Regions from separate parts of the Pseudoalteromonas sp. T1lg65 genome, predicted to be linked through region 1. Evidence: predicted binding sites of a transcription regulator. Region 1 holds the regulator's gene; each other region holds the start of a gene.
The links. The regulator LexA, encoded in region 1, represses DNA repair genes until DNA is damaged. The targets are predictions, from matches to a motif close to TACTGTATNNNNATACAGTA.

Region 1 (7,950 bases):
GGCAGCTGCCATGTGTTCTTTTTTAAAAGAACGGAACATCGCCAGGGCCTTATTAGAGAAACCCCGATTCGAAAGAGTCGGGGTTTTTGCTTTTTATTTTTTGCAAACCTGACGATGTTGGAAGGCGCTTCGCTTTTCCAACCTACCAAAATACTGTCAACACCACACCAAGTAGGCCGGAATAAGCGCAGCACCATCCTACAACCGGTACAGGTTGCGGCACTGAAAGACTTTATTGTACCTTTTGCTTCCGAACTTATTACAATGCAACCTATGAAGTATGTAAATAAGGATATGAATGAACTACACAGATCCACTAAGTCTTCTGGTATCTAGTTTTGAACCTGAAGTTCAGATTTTTTCTCACCTAACACTGACAGAGCCATGGGGTATTTCTGAAAGTGAGCAAAATGCTTGCTTCTTTAGTTATGTAAAGGAGGGACAGTGCGTTGTTGAGGTATCCTCAAGTTCTAAGAGAGTAAGCCTTTCCTCAGGGCAGCTTTTGTTACTACCTAGTGGTTCTGAGCATAAGCTTATGAGTCAGCAAGGGGTTGACTGTGTAGATATAGATAAGGCTTTAGAAACAGGCATAACATCGCTGGGAGGAAAGGGGGAACATTGCTTCATGATGTGTGGAAGCTTTGTATTTGATCCATTGCATAATTGGGGGGTCTCTAGTTTAGCGATAGATTTACCTGAGTATATTGTTATCGATGCAGTCAGAGGGAGCCATCTTGCACTCGTACTTGATTGGATATATCGAGAAAATGAAGTGAAACCTATCGGTAGCCAGTTGAATATCGAACATCTTCTTAAGCTTCTGTTGATGGAAGTCATTCGAGATTTATCTACAAAGACCCATTATTTCGGCTGGATCCCAGCTATCCATGACCGATTTTTAGCACCCGCTATCATAATGATACAAAAAGATTATTCAAGACACTGGACGTTAGAAAAATTGGCTGAGCATAGCGCGCTGTCTAAGTCTGCTTTCTCCAAACGATTTAAAACACAAACTGGCTATTCACCGATCAGCTTTCTGAATCAATGGAGGTGTTTAGTGGCTGCAAAACTGCTGGTATTAAATAAGCATTCAGTACAAGACATAGGGATTAATGTAGGCTTTCAGTCTGGTGACGTGTTTATCCGTAACTTTAGAGCGTTTTATCACACAACGCCCAAGCGATATCGACTCCAGCATCAGAGAGGGAGTGGTGCCAAATCGACGATTATAGGATAGTCATCGACGAATCATCCAATAATTGAGTGCGTCTATTTTTGCAATCCTTCTTGGAGAGTATGCTGTTGGCAGCTTAAATGAATTAAGGTGAAAACATGCAAACACAAAAGGTTATTGTCACAGGTGGGACTGGAAATATTGGTAGCGCGGTTGTTTCTGAATTACTCGCGAATGATTATGTAGTTTATATTCTTTGTCGATCTGAAGTTAGCGCTCTAAGCGCTAAGCAATTGGGTGCAAGGGTAATAACGGGGAATATTGAACAGCCAGAATCTTGGCTGAGCTGGCTAGATGAGGCTACTGCATTGATTCATACAGCTTGTGGCTTCAACCAGAATATGGGCGATATAGACATCAAGTTAATGAAGTCAATTTGTAGATATCTGTCTAGCCGCAACCTTGGTATTACAATGATTTATACTTCTGGCTGCTGGACTTATGGAGAAAGTGAGCAAGCAATTACCGAACAATTTCCCAAACTGGCGATAGATGATTTTACTTGGATGTTAAGTAGTATCGACTATTTACGGTCTCAAAAATGTGTTGATCTGCGTATCGTTAGTCCAACCAATGTTGTTGATAAAAATGAACTTAACGTACCCCCTGTATTTCTTTGGGAATTAAAACGCTGTGGACACATTTGTTTGCCAGGGGGAGTTAGTCAGTCTTGGTCTGTTGTTGAAAGAGAAAACCTGGCTGAGTTATATCGACTGGTGTTAGAGCTAGGCGAGCCCGGCGAAGAATACATTGGTGTAGGTGAAGCAAAATTTAATATAGTGCAATGGTTAAAAAAAACGAATGACGTTGATGTCTTAACAGACAGAATAAGTGAATGGAAATCAATTTATGGCAATTGGGTTGAAGGGTATGCATTGCAACAGTATTTTTCCAGTGATAAAGCAATTGTGGAGCTTGGTTGGCAACCAAAAGCTATTAGTTCGTTAAATTAGCTGCATTTGTTATAAAAGGCTACGCCGTTAGTTTGGCTTTCCTAGCGGAAACCATACGAGGTTGCTCTATTTGGCGTTGCCATTTTTCGTTAACTGTATATACTCACAGTAAATGCACTGTATGGAAAACCAGTTATATGCGACCATTAACCAAACGACAAGAACAAGTTTTTGAACTGATCAAAGTGTTTATTAAAGACACGGGTATGCCTCCAACTCGAGCTGAAATCGCTGATGCATTAGGATTTAAAAGTGCAAATGCTGCAGAAGAACACCTAAAAGCACTTGCGAAAAAAGGCGTTATCGAAATGGTGCCAGGTGCAAGTAGAGGTATACGGTTGGCAGAAGACGACAGTGAAGAAGGATTGCCTGTCATTGGTCGGGTCGCTGCGGGTGAGCCTATTCTTGCTGAACAGCACGTTGAGTCCCATTATAACGTTGATGCCAGTATTTTTAAGCCACATGCCGATTACCTACTTCGAGTTAATGGAATGAGCATGAAGGATATTGGTATTTTAGATGGTGATCTTCTCGCAGTGCATCGAACTCAAGTGGCTGAAAATGGTCAGGTGGTTGTAGCTCGAGTTGAAGATGATGTCACTGTTAAACGCATTGAGAAGAAAGGTGCAAAAGTACTGCTGCACGCAGAAAATGAAGAGTTCTCCCCAATAGAAGTCGATCTAACGTCGCAAAATTTCGCAATAGAAGGGTTGGCTGTCGGGATTATTAGAACTGCTGACTGGATGTAATTAAGGATGACGTTGCTGATAAAAATGCAGTAGCGTCATCTTTTTGTAAAAAAATAGACAAATATCTTACTTTTTGCCGCTTAGTATCATGAAGAAGCCTTAAATTAGGCTTTGTAAATACAAATCGTTGCTTTCACTATCCTGAATTTATTAGATTATTTCTCCATCTTTTCTGCTTTCGTAGCGCACTTAACTAAAAACTTATTAACATTCTATTCTCAAATTTCTTGCCATTTTGAAGATCCTCGACTAATTGGTTAATAGTCGTGCAGTAAGTCCATGTATACGTGGGCATTATGACAGTCATCCAATAATAACAAGAGGCACAGCTAGACTGGCCTTGAAGGAGACGTCAAATGAAAATTTGTCGAATAGTTACCGTTATTGTCATTGCGCTAGTTTCTGAGTTTGCACTTGCTAACAGCGCGTACAATATGCGGCAAGGAGTTACAGACATTAGTCAGCAAGTCTACGACCTACACATGACGATATTTCTGATCTGTTGTGCAATCGGTGCTGTGGTATTTGCGGTAATGTTTTGGGCGCTATTAAAACATCGAAAATCCAAAGGCGTTGTGCCAGCTCAGTTCCATGAGAGTACAAAAGTTGAGATTTTGTGGACTGCAATTCCATTTGTCATTTTGATTGCGATGGCTATTCCGGCTACGAAAACCTTGATTGCAATGGAAGATACGAGCAAAGCGGATCTTACTATTAAGGTAACTGGCTCGCAATGGAAATGGCACTATGAATACATGGGCCACGATGTAGAGTTTTATTCCTTACTTTCTACCCCAAAAGATCAAATAAATGATCAACAAGACAAGACAGAAAATTACCTATTGGAAGTGGATAAACCTTTGGTTATACCCACAGATAGAAAGGTTCGTTTTTTGATGACATCTGACGATGTTATTCACTCTTGGTGGGTACCTGACTTTGCTGTCAAAAAGGATGCCAACCCTGGGTTTATAAATGAAGCCTGGACTAAGGTAAATGAAGAAGGGACTTATCGAGGTCAATGTGCTGAACTGTGTGGAAAAGACCATGGTTTCATGCCGGTTGTAGTTGAAGCTGTAGCGCCGGAAAAGTTTGATTCTTGGCTAGCTAATGCGAAGGCAGAGAAACTGCAAGCGCAGGCAGAATCAGAGGCAATTGCTCAGCAAACGCTGTCGAAAGAAGAATTGATGACAGTGGGTGAACAAACCTATATGGCGTACTGTGCAGCATGTCATCAGCCAACAGGGCTTGGTTTACCTGGGGTTTTTCCAGCGCTTAAAGACAATAAAGTTGTACTGGGTGATGTGAAAGAACACATAGATGTATTGCTTTTAGGCCGTCCTGGTACCGCAATGCAGGCATTTGCTAAACAGTTAACGATTAAGCAGTTGGCTGGTGTCATCACTTATAAACGTAACAGCTGGGGAAATGATACGGGAGAAGTCATACAACCTAGTCAAGTACAAGCAGAAATTGACGCGCTAGAGGAGGCTGGAAAATGAGTGCCATAGTCGAAGAACATTCCCATCACAGTGCACCAAAAGGCCTTAAGCGGTGGCTTTATACTACAAACCATAAAGATATAGGCACGTTATATCTCATATTTTCTTTAACCATGTTCCTCATTGGTGGAGCAATGGCAATGGTTATCAGGGCTGAGTTATTCCAGCCTGGTTTACAACTTGTAGACCCCCATTTTTTTAATCAAATGACAACAGTACATGGTCTGATCATGGTATTTGGGGCTGTTATGCCAGCGTTTACAGGTTTGGCTAACTGGATGATCCCTATGATGATCGGTGCTCCTGATATGGCTCTGCCTCGAATGAATAACTGGAGCTTTTGGATACTACCATTTGCGTTTGCAATTCTGTTACTGTCGTTGTTTCTAGAAGGCGGAGGTCCGGCTTTTGGTTGGACATTCTATGCGCCACTTTCTACGACCTACAGTAATGACAACACGGCATTTTTTGTGTTTGCTGTCCATATAATGGGTATTAGCTCGATAATGGGAGCGATCAATGTAATCGTAACGATCGTTAACCTCAGGGCACCAGGAATGACTTGGATGAAGTTACCCTTGTTCGTTTGGACTTGGTTGATCACCGCGTTTTTACTTATCGCAGTGATGCCTGTACTGGCAGGTGCTGTTACGATGGTTCTAACTGATAAGTTTTTTGGTACTAGCTTCTTTGATGCTGCAGGTGGCGGAGATCCCGTGATGTTCCAGCATATTTTTTGGTTCTTTGGTCATCCAGAAGTCTACATAATGATTCTACCTGCATTCGGGATTATCTCGACGATAGTACCGACTTTCTCACGAAAAAAACTATTTGGTTATGCCTCAATGGTGTACGCCACAGCATCAATTGCTTTACTGTCGTTTGTGGTCTGGGCCCACCATATGTTTACCACTGGTATGCCACTAGCTGGTGAATTGTTCTTTATGTATGCGACTATGCTTATTTCAGTACCGACCGGCGTTAAAGTATTTAACTGGGTAGCCACCATGTGGCGAGGGGCCATCAGTTTTGAGGTCCCGATGCTGTTTTCAGTCGCTTTTATTGTGTTATTTACTATCGGTGGATTTTCAGGGTTGATGCTTGCGATAACCCCTGCTGATTTCCAATACCATGATACATACTTTGTTGTGGCCCATTTTCACTATGTATTAGTGACCGGTGCCGTGTTCTCTATTATGGCGGCAGCCTACTATTGGTTACCTAAGTGGACAGGGAACATGTTTGACGTGAAATTGGCAAAATTACACTTCTGGTTGTCTTTGGTCAGCGTCAACTTGCTATTTTTCCCCATGCACTTCGTTGGCCTTGCTGGAATGCCGAGACGAATCCCTGACTATGCACTTCAGTTTGCCGACTTTAACGCGATTATTAGCATAGGTGGCTTTGCATTTGGTCTTTCGCAATTGCTGTTTGTGGCTGTGGTATACAAATGTGCGAAAGGTGGAGAGCAAGTGCCTGGGAAAGTGTGGGACGGAGCCGAGGGATTGGAATGGGAAGTACCTTCTCCTGCGCCATATCACACCTTCACAACACCACCGGAGATTAAGTAATGCAGCATAGCAAGTTAATTAAAAAACTTGTTTTGTTAACGCTAGGAATGTTTGCCTTCGCCTTCGCTTTAGTGCCGTTATATGACGTTTTTTGTGACATCACTGGATTGAATGGCAAACCCGAGATGGTGGTAGCTAAAGAAAGTAAGACTGTTGCTGAGGGGCGTTCTGTCACTGTTAGTTTTACAACTCATAGTCAATCCCAGGCTCCATTCTCTGTTGAGTCGGTATTACAGTCTATTGAAGTGGTACCTGGCAAATTAGTCGATGTGAAGTTCCTAGCAAAAAATTTGAGTGGACAAGAAAGAGTGATGCAGGCGATACCCTCAGTATCGCCAGGTAAAGCCGCAAAATATTTACATAAAATGGCATGTTTTTGTTTTGATCAACAGCCATTAATCGGTCATGAGGAGGCCGAATTTGTGTTGCGGTTTTACGTAGATACAGAGTTACCTGAAGATGTAGAAGAGCTCACCCTTTCATATGCACTATTTGATATTACTGAGCGAGTGTCTAAAGTTTCTGCCGCAGAGCAACCTTTGATACTTGCTCATAAGGAGTTCATAAATGAACCATGAGCAACAAAAATATTACGTTCCTGAACAGAGCCCTTGGCCCATCGTTGGCGCGGTGGCAATGTTCTTTATTGCAGTCGGTGCTGGATTGACTGTGATTCAAAGTGGTAGTGAGGCTGGGAGTGGAGTCTGGCTGCTTGTTATAGGTCTAGCAATACTTATTTATATGATCTTTGGCTGGTTTAGAAATGTGATCGAAGAGTCGATGAATGGACTTTACTCTGCACAGATGGACCGCTCTTTTAAGCAGGGGATGAGTTGGTTTATCTTTTCCGAAGTGATGTTTTTTGCGGCTTTTTTTGGTGCACTTTTTTATGCTCGTATGTTTGCCGTTCCATGGCTTGGTGGTGATAGTAATAATGCAATGACAAATGAGGTGTTGTGGCCTCAGTTTGAGGCCATTTGGCCATTGCTTACAACTCCTGATGGGACCTCAACGCAGGCTATGGGATGGCAGGGTCTACCGCTTGTGAATACCATTATCTTACTCGCATCATCAGTCACACTCAGTATCGCCCACGTCGCTTTAGAGAAAGAGCAGCGCGCCAAGGTGAAAGCATTCCTTGGAGTTACGGTACTGCTGGGATTAGGCTTCTTAGTTCTTCAAGTTGAGGAGTATATTCACGCATATCAGGAGTTGGGGTTAACGCTACAGTCCGGTATCTACGGTAATACTTTCTTTTTACTTACTGGTTTTCACGGTATGCACGTGACACTCGGCGCTATCATTTTATTTGTGGTATGGATTCGAGTGCTCAAGGGCCACTTTAGTGCTGAGCGGCATTTTGCTTTTCAAGCTGGAGCGTGGTACTGGCACTTTGTCGATGTGGTATGGCTGTGCTTGTTTGTGTTTGTGTATGTTTTATAGAAAGTGGGGAAGGGTTGAGTTTTATGACATCGAATGCTGCTGCAACACAAATTAGCATGATGACTGCAATTGAAGCATAAACCCTTTTTAATAACAGTTTTGCCATCGAAGCCTGTTGCTCTGTTTTTAGCATAATTATTAAAGCTCTAAATAAGTTGTAGAAAGTTAGTAGTAGCAAAAAAACAATAATAATTTTAATCATAAGAGGTATCCTTTGGGATTAAGCGCGCTGTTTAAAGGTAGAGCAAAAACACCGATATTGGGAGCTTTAATTGTTGCTCTGATTTGTAGTGGCTTATCGCTATGGCAATGGCAGCGTGCCCAGCAAAAGTATCTCATAGAGCAACGTATTGAAGCTTTTGATTTTACAGGCGAACGATTGAGTGAGTTACTCACAACGCGCACATTGAGTGAGCTTGATGGAGCCAAATTAACACTAACCGGTCAATTTTTGCCTGACCATTACTGGTTTTTAGATAATCAGGTTGTAAATGG
Region 2 (7,950 bases), 1.1 Mb from region 1:
TGGCGTATAGCGAGGCGATGAGCCGTTTTGGTTCAGATAAGCCTGATTTACGTAACCCACTGGAGCTTGTTGACGTTGCTGATTTAGTGAAAGACGTTGAATTTAAAGTGTTAAGTGGCCCTGCAAACGATGAAAAAGGTCGTGTTGCAGTATTGTGTGTACCAGGCGGTGCTCAGCTGTCTCGTAAACAAATCGACGAATACACCAAATTTGTAGGTATCTACGGCGCTAAAGGTCTTGCTTGGATGAAAGTGAACGACCGTGACGCAGGCGTTGAGGGTGTACAGTCTCCAATCGCTAAATTCTTAAATGAAGACGTGATCAATGCGTTGCTTGAGCGCACAGGAGCAAACACCGGTGATATCATTCTGTTTGGTGCAGACAAACGCAACGTTGTTAACGAAGCGATGGGCGCATTGCGTCTGAAAGTCGGTCTAGATCTTGAGCTAACCGACTTGAATAAGTGGGCGCCATTGTGGGTTGTTGACTTCCCAATGTTTGAAGAAGACGACGAAGGTAACTTGCACGCAGTTCACCATCCATTTACAGCACCAAAAGGCGTTAGCGCAGCGGAGCTTGAAGCAAACCCAGCAGGCACCTTGTCAGATGCATACGACATGGTACTGAACGGTTATGAAGTAGGTGGGGGTTCCGTTCGTATCCACAATAACGAAATGCAGCAAGCGGCGTTCAGAATTCTTGGTATTGAAGAAGATGAGCAGCAAGAAAAGTTTGGCTTCTTACTAGATGCATTAAAGTATGGTACACCGCCGCATGCGGGTCTTGCATTTGGTCTTGACCGCCTCGTGATGTTGTTATGTGGTACAGACAATATCCGTGACGTTATCGCATTCCCGAAAACCACTCAAGCATCTTGCTTGATGACGGATGCACCAAGCCCAGCAAATCCAGATGCATTAAAAGAGTTAGCAATTTCAATAGAAAAGCAGCTAGCTGAGTAATAGTTACTCTGTTTTTAAGGTAAAAAAAAGCGACTAATTCCAGTCGCTTTTTTGTTTTTTAGGTCTGAAAGCGGTAAGTTTTTAGCAGAAGTGCCTTCCACACCTAGCTGGCTCTCTGTACCGGACATCAAATGTTCGTGCTAGTTCATAGGTATAGCCATCATTATCCGTAACTCTTCCTTTTACGTAGAATGTGTCACCATCATTCCCATCGATTTGAAGGCTATACCCTGAATTTGGCTGCTTTACACCATCAACCCAAAATTCATACTTTACGATCTCTCCGTCTCTATCAGTGCCGTTTAATGAGATTAAAGTGGTAGCTTCATATCCATCAAGTCTTATAAAGGAAAAGGTTGCAGACGGAGTGTAATCACAAACTTTTGTTGATACAGTTCGTGTGGATTGAAATGGCAGCGACGTGTAACAACGATTTCCTTTATAATCACTCGCCCACACCCAGTATGTTGAACTATTGTGGAACTCCTCACGAACTAATACACCATTTGCCGCACGGCATTCAGCGGTACCATGATAGTAGACTTCTGTGACATTTTGAGAGCGACAGTTTACTGGATCGTCGCCAGCGTTCGCAGCAAATGAAAGAATTGGTAGTAAACCTAGAAGTAGTTTTTTCATAGCATTTCCTTATTCATTAAAATATTAGAGCCTTTTAACATAAAAGGCGATGCTATGATAACAGTATGTTTTTTATTGGTAAATGATTTGTATTAAAAAGCATCACCACGAGGGTGATGCTTTCTTGCAAAGTGACTTAGATGTCCTTAGAAATCTACGCTAAAGCTTGCGAACAGGCGACGACCAATTGTGTCGTATGTACCTGGTGCTGTATTAGCGTTAAAGCCGCTGTGATAGCGAGGTGCTTCTTCATCAAGCAAGTTTGAAACACCAAGGCTGAATCGAGCTGCTTTCAAGTTATAGCTAAAACTAATATCATGATAAAGCACAGAGTCTGCAATATTATCATCGGTTGTTTCTGCTGGTCTCAAGCCATCAATGGTTTCGTCAATATAACGCAAGTCATAGTTAACGTCCCAATCATCTGCAGACAATCGGAAAGATGTGGTGAACTTCAGTTCTGGGTATACTTCAAATGGATATGCTTTACCTACGCGATCTAGCTCAAAGCCAAGTTCTACCCATTTCTCCAAGCGTTCAATGTTATATGTACCGCTTAAACGAACGCCGAACTTATTAGCGAAATCAACAGATAAATCAGTGCTATAGTCTAGTTCAAAGTCAATACCAGAAACATCTAACTCACCGACGTTACCGAAAGAGTATGTTGCATTAGCAGGAAGCTGTCCGGCTAGAGGCTTACCATCTTTAAATGCAGAACAGGTCGATGCAGAATAGTTCGCAGAGTCCATACAACTATTGAATAAAAATTGATATGGAGTTTCACCAATCAAATCTTCAATTTCGATGCTCCAGTAATCAACACTAAATACTAGATTGTCTTCCATTGGCACGGTATAAACAAAACCGAGCGTTGTTGTCACCGACTCTTCAGGGTCTAATTTCTCTGGTGCTTTAGTTGTGTACTGAGGCTGCCATGCGAAACCCAATTTACCTGTAAAGCCGTCAGTTTCACAGTTTGTTCGTTGATTAGCAGTTAAATCTGTACGAAGGTCTGCAAATGAACAAATAAAGTCAACAGTTGGGAAATCTGTAGAATCACTTTGGTTCATTTCTGTGATATTTGGCGCTCTAAAGCCCGTAGAATAGCCACCACGTACTTTTAGTCCATCCAACGGTCGCCAGTCAAGCGAGATTTTAAAGTTAGTTGAGTCGAACTCTTGGCCCTTGTTGTTTTCGTAATCTGAGTAACGAACCGCGGCTTCAATAGAAAGCTTTTCATGAAGTGGTAAATACGTTTCTACGTAGAACTCATCTACTTGGAAGTGACCTTTTTGTGGATCACTTGCACCACCGGTAGTTAGGCCAGCCGCTGAGAATTCATCAGGAATAAACTCGCCTTTTTCTTTACGGTTTTCAAAACCAGCAGCCCAACCAACATAACCACCACCAAAGTCAACTTCTACTTCACCTGATAAGGTAGCGATAAAATGTCTTAGTTCTCCAAAAGAAAAGTCTTTCAAAGAACTTGCTGACAAGTATGTCATTTGTTCTGGAGTAATTGTTCCGAAGTCTGCAAATGGATTAAGAACGCCAGCAGCAGCACAATCATTATCGGCTAGACATAGCTCTTCATTTACGGCAGTCTGCCAGCGGTCAAAGCGATGGTAGAACTTTGTATTATCTAATTGCTCGTTATAACCATGAGTAAATGATACATCAAAGAAAAGACTATCTGTAATTTCGCCATCAATACCCGCAAGAATACGGTAGGTGTTTGCCTTTTGGGTGAAGATACGGCCACCAGACTCTGTAAATCGGCGGTTAATATGGATACCTTTTAGCGGATCTGTCTGAGCTTCTTCTAGAGAACCAGCTGAGAAGTCTACACCATACGGGTTTCTTGAAGCATCTCCGAATGGGTTATTGCTGTTATCCCATAGCCATTGACCATCACCCGTACCAAATGATGCATCTGGCGCTAAGCGTTGTAATGATTCACGTTGAGTATAGAAAGCATCGACATATGCATTCATAGTATCAGATACTTGATAGCGGCCATTAAGTGCAATTTGGAAGCGATCATTCGGTGTGATCAGTGCATTTACAGGGGCGTAGTTATAAGCATCTGTTGCTGCCTTAAATGGTCTCACTTCACCTGTAGCTGAATCTACTATCCAGTTTGCCTCTTTAGGGCCGCCTTTTGCTACGACCTCTGCGATTTGCTCGTCGGTTAAACGAATGGTACGTGAATTTGAACTACCACTTGCAACAGGTTTAAAACCTGTAATGTTGCCGTCAGCATCTTTGATAGGGTCTGGCCAAAGTGCATCGTGTGCCCAATCACGGTCACCCTGTTTCAACTCTTTTTGTGAGTTGTATTCGATACCTACTGTGATTGAACCTTTATCGCTAGCAGTACCCATCATGATAGAAAGGGTTTTTTGCTCTGCATCCCAATCTTCAGTACCGGCGCCATAGCTTGCACCAACGCGCACGCCTTCAAAATCGTTATAAAGAACGATATTGATTACACCTGCAATCGCGTCAGTACCATAGATAGTTGATGCACCATCTTTTAATACATCGATACGTTTAACCATTGATAGTGGTACTTGGTTTAAGTCCACCGCGCCATCGTCGTTTACGTCGCCGATTGATCGCTTGCCGTTAATTAGTACTAGTGTACGGTTGAAATCTAGACCGCGAAGGTCAATTTTTTTCGCACCGTCGTTACCGTTGTTGGTTGTCGCACCAAGCTGAAAACCAGAAGTTGCAGGAATGAACTTTAAGAATTCATCAACACTGGTAACACCTGAATTAGCAATATCTGATGCGTCAAAGCTAGCGATCGGACTAGCTGATTCGAACTCGGCTCTTTGGATACGAGAACCGGTAACTTCGATACGTTCAACTTTAGCTTCATCTTCTGCGAGTGCAGCCTGAGATACAAACCCTGAAGATAGAACGGTAAAGGCGAGCGCACCCTTAACCGCGTGTGATAACTTGTTAGGCTTCATTGATTTTCCTTAGATTTTCTTTCTGTTTTTATTTGTTCAACTTTGAGCTGGAAACGCGCCTTTTGAGACGAATTTACAGATTCCAGCGGTGGTTGCTCACCTACAATAAACAACAATCTACAAATATACAACTTCATATACACACTTGGGTGTGGTTTTTGAGCTCAAAAAACAACCTTGTTTTTTAAAGTGAGAGGGTCTAGTTTTAATTTTTATTAGCGATTTATCGTATGAATACGACTTGGATTGGTTGTAAGTGTTTGTTTTGTTTTGTTTTTATTTTTTTATTTTATAGGTTGGTAGTGTGTTTAATATAGGGAAAAATATAGATTAAAATTAACTATTCCAATGTCTCGTTGATATAGCATTTTTTAATTTATTACCGCTCGCGCATTATTGTAATTTTTGTTCCTCAAATGTTTACAATGTATAAGTTGTTAACCGTGTGGCGTGTTTTGGAAGTCGACAAGCCTATTTTGATTTCGATGAGAGGTGATCGATTACACTGACCTAGAGATGTTTTGCGGCAGGCTTTACGCCACATATTTTATTATTTTCAGTCGAGTTTAGTATTAACCCGATGAGTCCTTTCAACGAATACGTAATCTAACTGGTAATTCATACAGTGTTTTGGCATTATACTCAAAAACCAATAAGGGTATTGTGCGTGGCTGTTATTCTTGGTATCGACCCCGGTTCTCGTTTTACGGGCTATGGTGTTATTGCCCATCAAGGTGCTAAGTTTAGTTACTTGGGCAGCGGCTGTATTAAAGTCGGTGAGCATGATTTTCCTACGCGTTTAAAGATGATCTACCAAGGTATTACTCAGCTGATTGAACAATTTTCTCCCAGTGATTTTGCAATTGAGCAAGTTTTTATGGCCCATAATCCGGACTCAGCACTTAAGCTCGGGCAGGCCAGAGGTGCAGCAATTGTCGCGGCAACTATGCAATCCTTAGCGGTGAGTGAATATTCAGCGCGACAGATTAAGCAAGCTGTGGTCGGCACTGGTGGAGCGGACAAAACGCAAGTGCAAGAAATGGTGAAGCGGCTATTGAAACTTCCCGGTACGCCTCAAGCTGATGCTGCTGATGCGTTGGCTGTGGCAATTTGTCATGCTCACTCGCAACAAAATTTAATTAGAATGTCTGGCGCCGCACGCAAGACGGTAAGAGGAAGATTAAGATAGTTATGATAGGTAGATTACAAGGCATATTATTAGAAAAGCAACCGCCAGAAGTGGTCATTGACGTTAATGGTGTAGGGTATGAAGTACAGATGCCAATGACATGTTTTTACGACCTTCCTAATGTGGGTGAAAACGTAAGTGTGTTTACCCATTTTGTTGTTCGTGAAGATGCGCAATTGTTGTTTGGATTTAATAGCAAAGTTGCTCGAGCTTTGTTTCGTGAATTGATTAAAGCTAATGGTGTAGGACCTAAATTAGCGCTGGCTATTCTATCCGGTATGTCTGCCGAGCAATTTGTGAGTTGTGTGAACAGCAACGACGCGACAACACTAGTTAAAATACCAGGAGTTGGTAAGAAAACAGCAGAACGACTTGTGCTGGAAATGAAAGACAAACTAAAAGACTTTGGTCACGATCTACTGACACCATTTAGCGATAGTGCTGTGATATCACCTCAAGAAGATCCTACAATATCTGATACACCAGTGGATGAAGCCATCGCAGCATTAGTAGCGCTTGGGTATAAATTGCCTCAAGCGCAAAAGTCGGTTAAGTCGGTAGGTAAGCCCGGTATGAATACAGAAAGCATCATTAAAGATGCACTTAAATCGATGATGTAAGCATGATAGAAGCAGACAGACTGATAGAACCTGAAGTTCAGGGCAATGAAGAAAGCGTTGATAGAGCTATAAGACCAAAGTTATTAGCTGACTACACGGGTCAACCTCATGTCAAAAAGCAAATGGAGATCTTTATTGAAGCTGCACGCAGTCGCGGTGAAGCTCTTGACCATCTGCTTATTTTTGGTCCCCCAGGTTTAGGCAAAACAACGCTTGCCAACATTGTTGCTAATGAGTTGGCAGTAAACATTAAAACCACGTCAGGTCCAGTACTTGAAAAAGCGGGTGACTTAGCCGCATTGCTAACTAACCTAGAGCAAGGTGATGTGCTTTTTATTGATGAGATCCATCGCCTTAGTCCTCAAGTGGAAGAAATCCTGTATCCAGCTATGGAAGATTATCAACTCGATATCATGATTGGAGAAGGTCCCGCTGCTCGTTCTATCAAGTTAGATTTACCGGCATTTACTTTGGTCGGTGCAACAACAAGGGCTGGCTCTTTGACTTCACCACTACGAGACCGATTTGGTATTGTACAACGGTTAGAATTTTACTCTGAGGCCGACTTGTCAAAGATTGTTATTCGCTCAGCTCGTCATATGAGTCTAGAAATAACCGAACAAGGTGCAAGTGAGGTCGCTAGACGCTCCCGAGGTACGCCTAGAATTGCCAACCGTTTACTGCGCCGAGTTAGGGATTTTGCAGAAGTGAAAGGCGATGGATCAATTTGTGAAGATATCGCCAAAGCGGCGCTCGATATGATAGATGTAGATAAGCGTGGTTTTGATTATATGGATCGCAAGTATTTATTAGCGATCATCGAAAAATTTACCGGAGGTCCTGTCGGGCTGGATAATCTCGCCGCAGCTATCGGTGAAGAAAAAGAAACCATTGAAGATGTGATAGAGCCCTATTTAATTCAACAAGGTTTCATCCAAAGAACACCAAGGGGACGTATTGTCTCTGAACAGGCTTATTTACACTTCGACCTTAACAGGTCTGAATAAGCAGCCTCCGTTCTCACATTTTTCAGCAGCGCAAGGAAGCACTGAGAAATCCCCAAACTTGGGATAATGCCCAATTATCCTTTTGTGCACTTTCTTTGCCGTTTCCACTTGTAATGGCCAGCTACGACAGTACGTAAAAGTCTTGATATTGATTGATACTATTATTGATGGAAGATGAGGAGTCATTGAAAATAGTTCTTTCAAAGCCTTTATTTAAACTTGAGGTTAAATCGAACTTCACGTCTTATTCATCTAACTGCGCGTAACTTGTAGCTTTAAGATTGGGTAGTTATACCGATCCGCAATAACACTTAATCATTTTGAAAGATTAAACCTGACGATAGCTGCGTTAAAAATTTCTCATTTAGAACAACTAAATAACGAAATTTTTGCCTTGCCTGCATGGATGTAGGTACCTTAGCGGTAGCAGGACGCGAGAGCGGAACTATCGACAAGGTTTTCTTGCTTGAAAATAGACCACTTAGTTAAGCGGGTTGGTATTAATCAAGCTAATTGGTAGAAATTCAGGATAAAAAAAAGCCCGCAAAAAAT
Region 3 (7,950 bases), 1.1 Mb from region 1:
CAATGCCATGAAAGCCAGATACAGCACCGCAAGCGATGGTAACAAATAGTAGTGGAATAATACTTGGCGTATTCTCTACGGTATGGGTATTAAATGCTGGCGCAGTAATGTCTGGCATCACCACAAACACGGCCCCATAAAGCAAAATCAGCCCAACTAAAAGCTGCATTCCATTAATAAAGTCTCTGGGTTGTAATAGCATCCATACAGGCAATAACGAAGCAACCGCCGCATAGATAAACAAGATAATGATCCAATTGGCCTTGTCACTTAAGCCAAACAACTCTGTTGGTAATGACAGCGGCATTGAGCTACCCATATAGATGGTGGCATACAGTACTATCACCCCAATAATACATAACGGGATCAGCGGCACTTGACGCTTTAACAACTGACCAATCACCAACGCAACGGCTATCGCCGCCCAAGCTGGGAATACCGCGTTAGGGTTGCCAACAAAAGAGTTGGCGATCACCACACCGAACACCGCATTGACCATTAGCAATACTAGAAACACCACAATCATAAATAAAGAGCGAGTGCGCTTACCAATCACGCTTTCAGACAGTGCGCCCATCGACTTACCTTTATGTCTAGCACTTGCCCACAGCGCGCCCATATCGTGCACACCAGCAAAGAAAATAGTCCCAAGTACCACCCAAAGTACCGCTGGCACCCAGCCCCAATACACTGCGATTGCAGGGCCAACAATCGGCGCTGCGCCAGCAACTGAGGTAAAGTGATGCCCCCAGAGCACTACTTTATTTGTCGGCACATAATCGACGCCATCTTCAAGTTCATGGGCTGGCGTGACAAAGTTGTCGTCCATCTTAAAAATTTTCTGGGCAATAAATTTGGAGTAAACAAACCATCCAAATAGCATCCCGATGATGCCAAATAGCACGATCATTATGGATTGCATTATCCTGTCCTCTTGTTGTTGTTTTTACCAAAAGCAACGTGACACGCAGTTTTGGCATTATGCCCTTCGAAGGTAGCACAAAGTTGAGTAAAAGCAGTTATCTATTGGTCGAATGGTTGGATGAACACAGCATTCACAAATACTACCTTTCAATTATTTTCGACACTTCAAAAAAGTGACAATTGCGGCTGCTCATTGGACGCAGGATTCAAACCTATTTGTAGACCAATAAGTCGCACAGGCTTGCCATGATACCTAGCAACCACATCGTCAAGTAGACGCTCAAAGATATCAATATCTATATGCTGATATTGGCATTCACGAGTGGTCTGCGTGAAATCAAAAAATTTAACTTTAACACCCATTTTATTGAATCCTTGTGCTTGGTATCGAGTCGCCCTTCTTTGTAGCTCAGGCAGTAGCTTATCTTTCATAATCCGCTTTAGTTCATTAACGTTGCTAATGTCTTCAGCAAAAGTGCTTTCTACTCCCACAGATTTTCTGACTCGCTGCGTTTCTACACCTCGCTCATCAATCCCTTGGCAGCGACGCCATAACACGCCACCAAATTTACCAAAAGCTTGGCGCAGCTGGGGTTCTGACAGAGCCTTAACATCTCGCCCATATTCAAGTCCCATCGTTAACAACTTTTGCTGCATCACTTTGCCCACACCGGGAATTTTCTTGAGCATTAAGTTGTCAATAAATGGGCTAATTTGCTCTGGAGTAATAACACATTGGCCATTGGGTTTATTTTCATCGCTGGCTATTTTTGCTAGAAACTTTATCGGTGCAATTCCTGCCGAGGCGGTTAACTGAGTTTCGTTAAAAATGTCCGCTCGGATCTGCTGCGCAATAAGCGTTGCACTGCCTTTAAACAGCTCACACTCAGTAACATCTAAGTACGCTTCGTCAAGGGATAACGGTTCAATTTGTTCGGTATAGCGCAAGAAAATTTGTCGGATTTGTTTGGATATCGACTGATACACTTCCATTCTACCCGGGACGATAACCAACTGCGGGCAGAGTTTTTTTGCTTGGTAGTTAGACATGGCTGAGCGAACGCCATATTGGCGCGCAATATAGTTAGCCGTAGACAACACGCCACGATGACTGCGCCCACCAATGGCCATTGGCACGCTAGCCAGTGCTGGATTGTCACGCATTTCGACGCTGGCATAAAACGCGTCCATATCGATATGGATAAACTTACGCATCACAAAACACTGTTTATTTATACAGCGCCATTATGCATGCAGTATTTGGCAAATGCAATTTCAAATAGTTAAGTACAACAGCAATTGAATGTTATTAGTCGAATATGACTGCATCACGAAGGACATTGATCTAAACTCTAGCGTATAAATTATTGAATTTGCCGCAAGGTAGCAACGACATCGGGAGCCGACATGAAGTATTCTCGTCTTGGCAGCAGCCAAATTGAAGTTTCAAGGATTTGCTTAGGCAGCATGACTTGGGGCCTGCAAAATAACCAGCATGATGCCGATGAACAAATTAATTACGCACTTAGCCGTGGCATTAACTTTATCGACACTGCGGAGATGTACGCTGTTCCACCCTCGCCAGAAACTTATGGGAAAACAGAGAGCATCATTGGTGATTGGTTAAAGCGACATCAGGAAAAACGTCAACATATTACGTTAGCCACCAAAATTGCCGGTGGCGGCTTACACTGGGTTCGAGACGGTGGACCAATTACCGGTGATGCAATCATTAAAGCGGTTGATGATTCATTAACTCGCCTGAACACAGATTACATCGATCTGTATCAATTACACTGGCCAAACCGCACTTCGCCACACTTTGGTAAGCAATGGCCAGGGATGATTAATTTTTCTGAGTTGGATGTAGAGCAAGAAAAAGCGGGGATGCTAGATATCCTACAAAGCTTAGAAACTTGCATAAAAGCTGGGAAAATACGCCATTGGGGGTTATCTGATGATACAACTTGGGGCATACATACATACCTTTCTCTCGCCGATAAACATGGCTTGACGAAACCAGTTTCAATCCAGAACGAATTTAATTTACTGCACGCTAAAGATTGGCCGTATTTAATCGAAAGCTGTGTTAACGAGAACATTGCCTATTTGCCGTGGTCACCGCTTGCCAGCGGTATGCTAAGTGGTAAATACCTTGGCGGCGCGAGACCAGCAGGCAGTCGCTGGAGCCTGATGCAACGTCACGGCCTATTTCGTGATACTCAGCTCGCACAAGAGGCTGTTGCACGCTATGTCGAAGTAGCTAAAGACTTTAACCTTAGTGCAGCTCAGCTTGCCCTAGCATGGTGCGATCAAGTGGATGGCGTGACCTCAACTATTATTGGTGCGACCAATATGGATCAGCTAAAAGAAAACATTCAAGCCTTCGAAAAGCCGCTATGTCCAGAAGCATTAGCTGAAATAGACACGGTATTTAAAGCCTACCCAGCACCATTTTGACTTTTCACTCCCGCCTTGTTTAAGCAAGGCGGTAAATTCTTATGAAGTAATATGCAAATTCTAAATATACATCCTGCAATCCAGCCTCAGGGCTCTTGTTTTACACGCATCACCACCCGAGCCATTGTGCTACAAGGCGATAATATTTTATTACTCTACACGGCTAGGTATGATGACTATACACTACCTGGCGGCGGAGCTGATGAAGGTGAGTCATTAGAGCAAGCACTACAACGCGAATTGACTGAAGAGACCGGCGCGCATTCAATTTTACGCTTCGAACCTTTTGGTAAATACGAAGAATATCGACCTTGGTACAAACCCGACTTTGATAATATTCATATCGTTTCCTATTGCTATTTATGTGACATTTGTGGCCAATTTAGTGAACCTGAAATGGAACATTATGAAGCATTAAATGGCATGAAACCTGTCTGGATGGGGATTGATGAGGCAATTGCACATAATCAAGCGAAACTTGACGCCACAGACAACAAAGGACTCTCTTTAGAAAGAGAACTAATATTACTGAAACAGATAGCCAATCAGCTGCTTGATAAAAAATACACTTTTTGAGGAACAAAAACCCAATTTTTGACTCTAACACCGCATTATTAAAGGAAAAATAACTATAAGTGTAGTAATGCGGTTCACGGTTAAGAATAAAGGATTAATAATAGCCCTTGTCGGCTCCACCCTATTACACGGCATTATTGCTGTGCTGTTGCTTAACACAAAAGTGCCTATTCCTCCCCCTTCTAAAGCCGTCGCAATGAAAACCTATTTGGTCATTGAGCGACCAGAACAACAGCGCGAACAAGCAGCTGAGCCTGAGCCTGAGCCTGAGCCTGAGCCTGAGCCTGAGCCTGAGCCTGAGCCTGAGCCTGAGCCTGAGCCTGAGCCTGAGCCTGAGCCTGAGCCTGAGCCTGTCAATGATAAAAAGACTTCGGAACAAAACAACCAACAACCTGCGGTGCAAACGACAGCAACCAACTTAACTGAAGATGCGTCTACCACCACAGGAAAAATTATTAACTTTCGAAAAGCACTCGATGACTTAAAAACTAGACAATTCGACAATGCAGAGCCCATCACCAGTTATACGGACAAGTTATCACAACCTCCACAAATTACTGTCCATAAAGAGTACCAAACTGCATCGGGAGCGGGAAAGCCAAGAGAAACGCATTATTCACATCCTAACTATACCGTCTTCCGTGAAGGGGGGTTATGTTATGCCGAAGTGCACACGCCTCCCGGAGTGCCAATCCATGAAGGACTGCAAAAGGGTTATAGAACACCGCCAATGCCGTGTGATGGTGGAGCAATTAAAAAGGCTTATGATGCGGCGATGTCGAAGTGGCTTAAACGGAAATAACAAGCCATCACTGTTGGTCAGCTGTGATGGCTTAAAAAAGATTAGATTTTAGTGCTGATGGCGCATTTTTCACCCGTACAAACCACATTTTCATCAAGGGTAAGTGTAGTGATACCAGTATTATTGCTAAGATCTAACTCGGTAATCTGGTTACCTTCAATTTGAAGTTTATACAACGTTGTATTACTGCTGACATCAAGAGAAGTAAGCTGATTACTTCGCAAGTCCAGAAGTCCTAGAGCAATATTGTTTGCCACGTTAATCGAAGTCAGCTGATTATTTTTCAGAGCTAATAAGTCAAGTTCTTCGTTTTGAGAAACATCGATATTAGCCAACTGATTGTCTCCCGCATTCAACGAGCTTAATTGACTAAGGTTTGTTAAATCTAAACTAGTAAGCTGATTATCTGCGACAAAAACCGTCTTTAAATCAGGGTTGCTATTCAAATTTATTGTTGTCAGTTGATTGCGTCCAGCGTTCAAAAACTGCAACTTGGTATTGTTGCCTACATCTAGTTGCGTCAATGCATTACCTTGCAACATGAGCAATACGAGTTGCTGGTTTGCTGAAACATCAATCTCAGTTAAGCGATTATACCTAAGCGCAATGCCTACCAGCTTTTCGTTGTGAGTCACATCAATCGCACTCAGTTTATTGTTATCCGCAATCAACGAACTAAGTTCTAAATTGTTTTTAATATCAAGCTCTGTCAACAGGTTATCGCTAAAATCAACTTTAGTTAATAACGGGTTTCCGGTTAAATTCGTTTCTTGGATTTCGTTGCGTGACAAGTCCAACACACGTAGTTCGACAAGCTGATTAATACCTTGAGTTGATTGCACTCGCTTATTATTACAAGAAAGCTCCACAACATCTAAAACATATTCATAACCGGCTTCTTTGGCACAAAGTAGTAAGTTCTGATCGGCTAGAACATCCACTAATGATGGGTTTTCTAAAACCTTAACTGTGCGCGTTGCCGTTGCTGTGTTACCTGACTTATCTGTAGCTTTATAGGTTAACTCATAAACACCGACTTTGGTGTTATCAAGGTTTCCAGAAGTGCTGACCGATACAATGCCATCTGCAGCATCTTTCGCTTCTACACCCGGATCCTGAAAATCTCGCCACTGCGCTAACTCTAGCTGTTGCTCACCATTAAGCGTAATTTCGGGTGGGGTAGTATCAATAACTTTAACTATGCGAGTCGCTTCACTGGCATTGCCGGCCTTATCTTTGGCGGTGTAAATAACTTCATATTCGCCGAGCGCAAACGCGTTAATGTTGTTTTCTATGGAAACGGTAACTGAATCGTCGATATCATCCTCTGCGGAAGCTCCGGGGTCCGCATAAGTTGTGCCAAACTCAAGTGTCATGGGGTTATCACCCTGCAGAGTGATAATTGGTGCTTTAATATCGTTGGTCCTAGGCACTTCGCTGGTATCGTTAATAATTGCCTTTTTGCTACTACCACCGCCACAAGCTGTAAGCGTCATTAATACACTTAACAAAATCACCGCTTTTTTATTATCAATCACTAAGTGTTCTCCTTCTACGTGATGCGATTGAAAGTATGCATATTACAGCGTCGCTCATAGAGTGTCACTAAAACAGAACCGCAATCAGAGTGAAAAATGTTACCTAATCGTAGGTGGGAGATCATTAGTGTGAGAAAGCGTAATAATCTGTAATGAACAAATGAATTACTATTTACTTCTAGTACATTTTTGATTCAAAAAGATGTGAAGATAGAGCAAATAATTAGGAGGAAAATAACACAGCGCAAAGAAATGCAAGGTTAAGAGTAGTTGCTTAATTAATCTGAAATTAGAGCCCATAAATATTTCAATGGATCATTACTCACGTGATCATTGCCAGGTTTATTGCTATGGACTCTTAAGTTAAAAATAGAAATTTTAAGGACAGGGACCTTCTAGCTGCATATAAGGACTACCGAAAGGATCATAAAAAGTCCAAGTGCAAGTTGGGCCGAAACTACCACCAGAGCCACCACCTGAGTATCTTCTTGGTATTCGATCATAACCTGCTGGATAACTAATTGCAGAGCCTCCGGGGCTACTAGAGTCGCCTTGGATACTCGCTTTCAGATACTTATTTAATACTTCCAACATACAATTGGAAACCTCACTGGGTCTAGTTTCACCTAGGTCTTTTATTCTTTTTCCACCTAAGAACGACATGTCTTCTGCCAATTCAAAGTCTAAACCGCTTCCTCTTTCTCCAGAGAAAACATTATAAACGATCGTATGACCACCATTGACAGGGTCATGAAAATCAACTCGCGTGCTACGAGTCGCTGGGACATATTCAAAGTTGCCAGCAATGGATACAGAATCTCTGCCGACTGAGTAACCAAAGCCAGTGGTACGCTTTGTCTCAAAAGCACCGTTTACACTACCGTACTCTTTTATAAAAGCACTCACTAAACTTCGGTGTAAATCAGCTCTTGCTCCTGCATCAAAAGCAAAATACGCAGCACGGCTGATGGGTTCATTTTGACAGTTATTCGGAGATGAGGCTGTCGCCGAAAAAGTATTTTTTGTCTTATTTTGAGGTGCTAACTGCATGGCTTGAGCTTGGTATTTCTCGCTAACCCCTGCCACCGCTTTGTCCCACGCGGCATAGTACCTTAAAAGCTCATCGACTAACGAATTAGCATCACTGGGTAAGCTCTTAGGTTGAGCATGTAACGCAAGCTCGTGTCGGTATGCACCTTGATTACCATGTGATAATTTGAAATACCACTTCTGTTTTGAATTAGCATTTACAATCAACACATCTTTTGATTGTGAATAACACTCCTGAGTATAGTCGTAATCAAACGGCCCACTAGTGTAACATTGGATCTCTGGCGGATACTTTTTAGCAAACTCAAGTGCATTACTGGCTGTACAGGAATAACATATTTCTGTTTTATACTCTGTAGCAGCACTTACAATCAAAGGAGTAGAAAGCACCCCTTGTAATATTAGCCCTTTACAGAGTAACTTTAACTGTTTTAACTTCATTATATTTCCTTATAAACAAAACTCGTTTCTCATAATGAGAAAATCAAGGTTAACAAGAAGTTTAAAAAAAAAACATTTTTACATTCACTGTAAGCTGCTGTAATCAATCTTAAAAGCGCTCTCCTTTGTTACAAAAAAAATTACAACAAAGAGCCAGAA

Region 2: ruvC (crossover junction endodeoxyribonuclease RuvC) is a predicted target of LexA. The motif match lies at 5,191-5,210, and genes of this name have one in related genera.
Region 3: dinB (DNA polymerase IV) is a predicted target of LexA. The motif match lies at 2,147-2,166, and genes of this name have one in related genera.

Annotation. Positions count from the first base shown of each region.
Region 1 covers NZ_CP196837.1:3,617,808-3,625,757, reverse strand. Annotated here, with positions in the region: gene ACSLBF_RS16125 (AraC family transcriptional regulator) at 299-1,240, shown strand; gene ACSLBF_RS16120 (NAD-dependent epimerase/dehydratase family protein) at 1,336-2,190, shown strand; gene lexA (transcriptional repressor LexA) at 2,328-2,939, shown strand; gene coxB (cytochrome c oxidase subunit II) at 3,296-4,441, shown strand; gene ctaD (cytochrome c oxidase subunit I) at 4,438-6,012, shown strand; gene ACSLBF_RS16100 (cytochrome c oxidase assembly protein) at 6,012-6,590, shown strand; gene ACSLBF_RS16095 (cytochrome c oxidase subunit 3) at 6,580-7,455, shown strand; gene ACSLBF_RS16090 (DUF2909 domain-containing protein) at 7,355-7,657, opposite strand; gene ACSLBF_RS16085 (SURF1 family protein) at 7,670-7,950, shown strand, end outside.
Region 2 covers NZ_CP196837.1:2,531,428-2,539,377, reverse strand. Annotated here, with positions in the region: gene aspS (aspartate--tRNA ligase) at 1-962, shown strand, start outside; gene ACSLBF_RS11145 (hypothetical protein) at 1,044-1,601, opposite strand; gene ACSLBF_RS11140 (TonB-dependent receptor plug domain-containing protein) at 1,748-4,582, opposite strand; gene ruvC (crossover junction endodeoxyribonuclease RuvC) at 5,250-5,771, shown strand; gene ruvA (Holliday junction branch migration protein RuvA) at 5,774-6,391, shown strand; gene ruvB (Holliday junction branch migration DNA helicase RuvB) at 6,394-7,398, shown strand.
Region 3 covers NZ_CP196837.1:763,994-771,943, reverse strand. Annotated here, with positions in the region: gene ACSLBF_RS03265 (carbon starvation CstA family protein) at 1-922, opposite strand, end outside; gene dinB (DNA polymerase IV) at 1,090-2,139, opposite strand; gene ACSLBF_RS03255 (aldo/keto reductase) at 2,332-3,384, shown strand; gene ACSLBF_RS03250 (NUDIX hydrolase) at 3,436-3,960, shown strand; gene ACSLBF_RS03245 (hypothetical protein) at 4,028-4,762, shown strand; gene ACSLBF_RS03240 (immunoglobulin-like domain-containing protein) at 4,804-6,300, opposite strand; gene ACSLBF_RS03235 (hypothetical protein) at 6,679-7,791, opposite strand.